3 regions of the Methylobacterium sp. EM32 genome follow, and region 1 is predicted to be linked to each of the others. Evidence: riboswitches for the same ligand, from Rfam matches in the RefSeq annotation. Region 1 holds a riboswitch; each other region holds the start of a gene.

Region 1 (2,260 bases):
GGCGCGATCACCCCGGCATCCTCGGTCAGGATCGCCGAGACCGAGTTGAAATGGGCGAGGTCGTGGTGGACCAGCACGCCGGTCTCGCCCTCGGGCAGGTCCTGGCCGGTCAGCGGATCGACGACGCGGCTGCGGATCCAGTGCGGGCCGGACTTCACCGGCGGACAGACCGCGTTGCCGTCGTCGTAGAACTGGGTGCTCAGCTCGGTCATGCCGTACATGTTGAGGCACTCGCTCCGCGGGACCCCGAAGGCCTGCGAGAGCCCGTCGTAGAACGCGTCCGGCTCGATCTCGCGCGACTGGCCCTTGAAGCCGCCGGTGTCGAAGAGAAAGCTGCCCGCCGGCAGGGCGAAGCGGCGGCCCTGCTCGTCGAGCGCGTCCATCACCGGCACGAAGGCGTAGGTAGCGCCGAGGAGCGCGACCGGCTCGCCCGTGGATTCGGCCTGCGCCAGCATTGCCAGCAGCGCGTCGAGGTCGAGCCCGCCGGGACCGACGAAGACCGCGCTGCCTTCCGTGCCGAAGGTGTCCTTCGCCAGCGCCAGGTAGTGGGCGAGGGAGGAATTCGGCAAAGCCGCCTCGTCCGGGAACAGGATCCCCATCCGGATCTTCTCCCGCCCGCGCATGATCCGGGCGGCGAAGCCCGCGAGCATCGAGGCGTCGTAGACTTGGAGCGTCGGATGGTAGCTGCGGCCGCGCCCGCTGCCGGTCGTGCCGCTCGTCATGAACACCCGCTCCGCTTCGTCGGGCGGGCAGCAGCTCAGGGTCAGGTCCTTGAATGCCTTGATCGGCACCGCCGGGATGTCGCGCCAGCGCCGCACCGTCAGCGGCGTGCGCCCGCGCTGTTGCGCGAAGCGCCGGTAGGGCGCGTTATGGGCGAACTGGTAGGCGAAGACCCGCAGGGCCAGAGCCTCGAACTCGGCCTCGGTCGCGCCTGGGCGTCCGATGAAGTCGAGGAGCGCCCCGACAATCTCCGCTTGCGACATCACGGCCACCTCGCGCCCATCCCGGGCGACGGCCAGTCCGGCGGAGATCATGCGCGAAAAGACGGCTGTGACGGCCTTGGAGCCCTCGCCGATCCCGCATCCCTACGCCGGCATGACCCGGATCAGGTTCATAGGGTCACCGCGGCGCCCGGACGGAGCCGGACCGGCGGAATCTCAGCCTCCTCGCGAGGCCCCCCTGGGAGCCGGGGAGAGTGGGGGGTGCGGGGGCGGGTGTCAAGTTGGGCTCGATAGCCAACACGGATGGCCGCACGTCTCGGCGCATCGACGCTTCATCGTAACCCACACCCTTTCCCGGACGACTGGAGCGACAGCGGAAGGAGATCCGGGATCCAGCTGTAAGACTCGCCGCGAAGCGGCTCTGAATCTTGCACCGTTGCAGGCAAGCAGACGCTTCGCGACGTTTCGCGCTGGATCTCGGATCTCCTTCCACTTCGTTCCAGTCGTCCGGGAAAGGGTCGTGGGTGTTCGTCTGTCCGTGAGATGAGGCGGAGGGTACTGCCACGGACCCGGCGACGAGCGCTCAAGCCCGCGCCAACCCCTCCGCCAGCCGCCCGAACGCCTCGAGCGCCTTGGCCAAGGTCGCCTCAGGCTCCCGCGACGCCGCGACCCACAACGCCGCGTGCAGCGAGGCGCCGTTGAGGAGGCGGGCGGCCGCCTCCGCGTCCACCGGGGGGATCGCCCCGGCGGCGACAAGGTCACGGATGCGCCGCGTGGTCTCGGCGAGGCAGGCATTCTGGCTCGGCCACAGCGACGGATCGCCGAGGAAAGCCGGGCCGTCGAGGAGCAGGATGCGCTGGATCTCCGGCTCCAGCGCCATCTCGATATAGGCCCGGTACTCGTCGAGGAGGCCGCGCCACGGATCGGAGGCCCGCTCGCCGATGGCGCGCAGGCGAGCTGCCATCTCGGCGTCGATCTGCTCGATCACCGCCTGGAGCAGGCCCTTCTTGTCGCCGAAATGGTGATAGAGCGCGCCCCGCGTCAGCCCGGCCGCCCCGGTCAGCTCGTCCATCGAGGCGGCGGCGAAGCCCTTCTCGGCGAAGGCCGCCCTGGCCGTCCGAAGCAGCTTGCCCTTCGTCTCCTCCATCATCTGCGCGCGTCGCCCGGCCACCCCGACCCCCACCCGTTTCGACATACGATACGTATGTGAATTGACATACGGCGCGTATCCATGTTCTCTCACATACGTCACGTATCTCGAATCGAGGAAGCGATCCATGGCCCAGGCTCAGAACAAGCGCGACGCCGTCTTCCCGCCC
Region 2 (2,260 bases), on a different contig from region 1:
AACCGCTCGTAGAGGAACGATTCCCGGTGCCCGGCGAGGCACCAGCGCGCCATGATCGAGCCGCCGCGCGAGACGATGCCGGTGACGCGGCGCGCCGTGAGCGGCACGTGGGCGAGGCGGACGCCGGCATGGATGGTGAAGTAGTCCACCCCCTGCTCGGCCTGCTCGATCAGGGTGTCCTTGAACACCGCCCAGTCGAGCTTCAGCGGATCGCCGCCGACCTTCTCCAGCGCCTGGTAGATCGGCACCGTGCCGATCGGCACGGGGGCGTTGCGCAGGATCCAGCCGCGGATGTTGTGGATGTTGCGGCCGGTCGACAGGTCCATCACCGTGTCGGCGCCCCAGCGGATCGCCCACACCATCTTCTCGACCTCGTCCGCCGCCGAGGAGGTCACGGCCGAATTGCCGATATTGGCGTTGACCTTGACGAGGAAGTTGCGGCCGATCGCCATCGGCTCGAGCTCGGTGTGGTTGATGTTGGCCGGGATGATCGCCCGCCCGCGCGCCACCTCGTCGCGCACGAAGTCCGGGGTGATGAAGGGCGGAATCGCCGCGCCGAAGCTCTCGCCGTCGGCGAGCTTCGCCTCGGCGCCCGCCAGCATCGCCTCGCGGCACAGGTTCTCCCGGTGGGCTACGTAGATCATCTCCTCGGTGACAATCCCGGCGCGGGCGAACTCATATTGCGTGACGCGCTCGCCGGGTGCGCCCCGGCGGATGGTGCGGGCGGCCGGGCACGGCGCCACCAGCCTGTCCTCGCTCGCGAATCCATTGTCCTCCGGCCTGACCGCCCGGGGGGCGACCGGCGCGTAGCTGCGGCCTTCGATCCAGGACTTGCGGATCTCGGGCAGGCCGGCCGCGAGGTCGATGCGCGCATCCGCCTCTGTGTAGGGGCCGGAGGGGTCGTAGACCCGCACCGGGGCCTCGCCCGGATCGGAGAGCGCGATGGCGCGGTAGGGCACGCGGAGATCGGGACGGTCCCTCGGCGAGGCATAGGCCTTGGCCGAGCCGGTGACCGGCCCGGTGGTGACGCGCGTCGGCGATCCTGCGGCGAGGATGGGTGCGTTCATGGATCTCTCCCGGGGAGACGATCCGGCCTCGAGGCGCGAGGACGCACGGGTCACGTCGATCATGGCAGGTTCCCGTCCCTCCGCCGGTACGAACCGGATCAGGTTCAAGGGTCAGGACGCACGCTCGTCCAATCTCAGCCCCAGATGGCGGGGCTCCCCTCGGTAACGAGGGGGACTGTCGGGTGGGGGGCGGGGTTTGTCAATCAGGGGTCGTGAGGAGAGCGCTGCGGCATCACGGCCCCGATCTTGAAACGCCCGGACGCCGCGACCCAGATACGGAGGACAATCCTCACCGCTCAGGAGCTTGCCTTGGGACGCCGTGATCGGCGCTGGCGCGACGACGACCCCTCCACCCACGGCCCGGCCACGCGCGAACCGACGATCTGCCCGCTCTGCGAGCGGCCGATCCCGCGCGACGCCCGCCAGAGCAAGCACCACCTGACGCCGAAGCTGAAGGGCGGTACCCATGGCGAGACGGTGCAGTTGCACCAGATCTGCCACTCGGCGATCCATGCCCGCCACAGCGAGGCCGAACTGGCGCGCCGCCTCAGCGACGTCGAGAGCCTGCGGGCCGAGCCGGAGATCGCCCGCTTCCTCGACTGGGTCCGCACCAAGCCGGACGATTTTCACACCGCGACGCGCATGACCCGGACGCGGCGGGAGTCGAAGCGGAGCTACCGGTAGCAGACTTCTTTCGGCGGGTGAGAACGCGTCTGCGTCCCGCGACGGATGGTGCAAGCTCCATCGTCATTCCGGGGCCGCGAAGCGGAGCCCGGAATCCAGACACTCAGTTGATGCAGAACGAGACGGGACGCTGTCCGTCTCTATTCTAAGCCACCTGCGGTTCTGGATTCCGGGCTCCGCTGCGCGGCCCCGGAATGACACGGAAGGCTTCAGAATCGCCGTGAGAGCCGAATAAGCGCTCAGACCCAGACCACGCCAGGTGGAAGCCGCTCAGGACAGTAAATCGATCATTGCGCATCCTCGCGCGATTCAACACGCCGGCCATGCGCCGATCTTTACGTCTCCCTGCGAGCCTGGGGCCAGCCTCGTGGAGACGCCGATGTCCGCCCGCCCCAACACCGAACCCGCTCTCTCGGTCCGGCCGGACGATCCGGTGCGCCCGCGCGCCGCGCCGGAGGTCGGGCGCCTCGCCTGGGTCGACGTCGCCAAGGGCATCTGCATCATCCTGG
Region 3 (2,260 bases), on a different contig from region 1:
AGGACGGCGTCAGCTTCCGCCTCTTCCCGCACGGCGAGGCCAGCGAGCAGGCGCTCGCCCGCTCTCCCTTCGCCCACGTCTTCGCCACCGGCCAGTGGCTGATCCTCGACCTGCGCGAGACGCCGGACGACCAGTTCAGCATCGTCCCGGAGCTGAAGGCGGCGGGCTACACCCATTACATCACCGTGCCGCTGTTCTTCACCAACGGCACCAAGAACGGCGTCACCTTCGCGACCCGCGATCCGCGCGGATTCGGCGACGACGACCTGGCCATCCTGCGCTTCATCGTGCCGACCCTGTCGGCGGTGATGGAGATGCGCGGCCTCAACGCCCGGCTCGACCACGTCTTGCGGGTCTATGTCGGCGACGGGCCGCACCAGGCGATCCTCGCCGGCTTCATCCGCCGCGGCCAGGTCGAGCGGATCCGCTCGGCGATCCTGTTCGCCGACATGCGCGGCTATACCCGCCTCACCGACGCGCTGCCGCCCGAGGCCTCGGTGGAACTCCTGAACACCTATTTCGACTGCCTGGTGCCGCCGATCGAGAGCGAGGGCGGCGAGGTGCTGAAATACATGGGCGACGGCCTGCTGGCGATCTTCCGCGAGAGCGGCGACGATCTCGGCGGCGCGGCGCAAGGCGCCCTCTCGGCGGCGCAGGCCGCGCTCCGCCGCGTCGAGGAGGCCAACCGCGCCGGGCGCTTCCCCACCCGCATCGAGGTCGGCATCGCGCTCCATCACGGCGAGGCGGCCTACGGCAATGTCGGCTCGGGCGCGCGCCTCGATTTCACGGTGATCGGCCGCGACGTGAACCTGGCCAGTCGGCTCGCCAAGCTCAACAAGGTCCTGTCCGAGCCGCTGCTGATGTCGAAGCCCTTCGTCGACTTCCTGTGGGGCGACCCCGAATTGCTCGGCACCCACCCTCTCGACGGCTTCGCCGAGGAGATGGCGATCTACCGTCCGGGCAAGGGCGGCTGAAGCGGGGTCGAGGCGCGGTTGGAGACCGGTTGACGGCGGGCCCGTCCCTCGCCAGATAGCGGGTGTTCCAGGGAGATCCCCGACAAGGGGCTGAGACACCGCTGGACCGCCCTTCACGGCACGGTCAGCGCGGAAATCCTTCGAACCTGATCCGGCTCATACCGGCGTAGGGATTGGACAGGGTCCTCGTGGATCCGCGCGCATCATCCGGCCACCGGGCGCAGTCCATTCTCTTCGGGCCACCGTGGAGACGAGGGTGCACGCGCAGACGATCGGACGGCGGGGCGGACCGAGCCCGAGCCCGGAGAGTGACCGGTTGCCTGGACGAGCCGACGTCGCGGTGATCGGCGCCGGGCTGATCGGCCTGTCGGTCGCGTGGCGCCTGGCGCGCGCGGGTCTCTCCGTCGCGGTGATCGAGCGCGGCCGCGCCGGCGACGGCGCCAGCCTCGCCGCCACCGGCATGCTGGCGGCGGCCGCCGAGCACGAGCCCGGGGGCGAGGCTCTCTCGCCGCTCTGCCTCGAAAGCCAGCGGCTCTGGCATCCATTCCGCGACGAGCTGGAGGCCGAGTCGGGTCTCTCCATCGACTACCGTCGCGAGGGCACACTGGTGATCGCGCTCGGCCGCGACGAGGTCGAGCGGCTGCGCTTTCGCCACGAGTTGCAGCGCCGCGACGGTCTGTCCGTCGAGTGGCTGTCCGGCCCCGCCATCCGCGCCCGCGAGCCGGGCCTGCGTCCCACCGTCACCGCCGGGATCTTCTGCGCCGACGATCATCAGGTCGATCCCGCCCGTGTGATGACCGCCCTGCGCCGGGCGTTGCGCGCGGCCGGTGGGCGCCTCGTCGAGGAGACCGCGGTTACCGCGCTCATCCGCGAGGGCGGCCGGGTCACCGGCGTCGAGACCTCCGCCGGTTCTTTGACGGCCGGTACCGTCGTGCTCGCCTCCGGCGCCTGGGCCGGGGAGGGGAGTCTGGTGCCCGACCTCGCCCTGCCGGTGCGCCCGCTCAAGGGCCAGTCGATGGCGCTGCAGATGACGCCGCGCAGCGGGCTCCTCACCCACGTGGTCTGGACCGAGCAGGTCCACATGGCGCCGAAGGGCGACGGCTCGCTCATCGTCGGCGCCACCGTCGAGGAGACCGGCTTCGACCCGCACCTCACCGGCGGCGGCCTCTACGCCCTGCTGGAGGGCGCCCGCCGGGCGCTGCCGGGGGTCGAGGAGATGCGGGTCACGGGCATCTGGAGCGGCTTCCGCCCGACCTCCGACGATGACGCCCCGATTCTCGGCGAGG

Evidence for each region. A riboswitch is a leader RNA that binds a small molecule or an ion and turns the genes downstream of it on or off. The one in region 1 is predicted to bind thiamine pyrophosphate.
Region 2: another riboswitch for thiamine pyrophosphate. It lies ahead of thiC (phosphomethylpyrimidine synthase ThiC); the one in region 1 lies ahead of ABZT49_RS05555 (hypothetical protein).
Region 3: another riboswitch for thiamine pyrophosphate. It lies ahead of thiO (glycine oxidase ThiO); the one in region 1 lies ahead of ABZT49_RS05555 (hypothetical protein).

What each region holds. Positions count from the first base shown of each region.
Region 1 is NZ_JBEXZS010000037.1:32,111-34,370, reverse strand. It holds gene ABZT49_RS05555 (hypothetical protein) at 1-1,034, opposite strand, end outside; TPP riboswitch at 1,081-1,183, opposite strand; gene ABZT49_RS05550 (TetR/AcrR family transcriptional regulator) at 1,525-2,112, opposite strand; gene ABZT49_RS05545 (RidA family protein) at 2,219-2,260, shown strand, end outside.
Region 2 is NZ_JBEXZS010000270.1:12,974-15,233, forward strand. It holds gene thiC (phosphomethylpyrimidine synthase ThiC) at 1-1,067, opposite strand, end outside; TPP riboswitch at 1,126-1,237, opposite strand; gene ABZT49_RS33645 (restriction endonuclease) at 1,377-1,751, shown strand; gene ABZT49_RS33650 (acyltransferase family protein) at 2,131-2,260, shown strand, end outside.
Region 3 is NZ_JBEXZS010000172.1:27,941-30,200, forward strand. It holds gene ABZT49_RS22575 (adenylate/guanylate cyclase domain-containing protein) at 1-974, shown strand, start outside; TPP riboswitch at 1,035-1,165, shown strand; gene thiO (glycine oxidase ThiO) at 1,219-2,260, shown strand, end outside.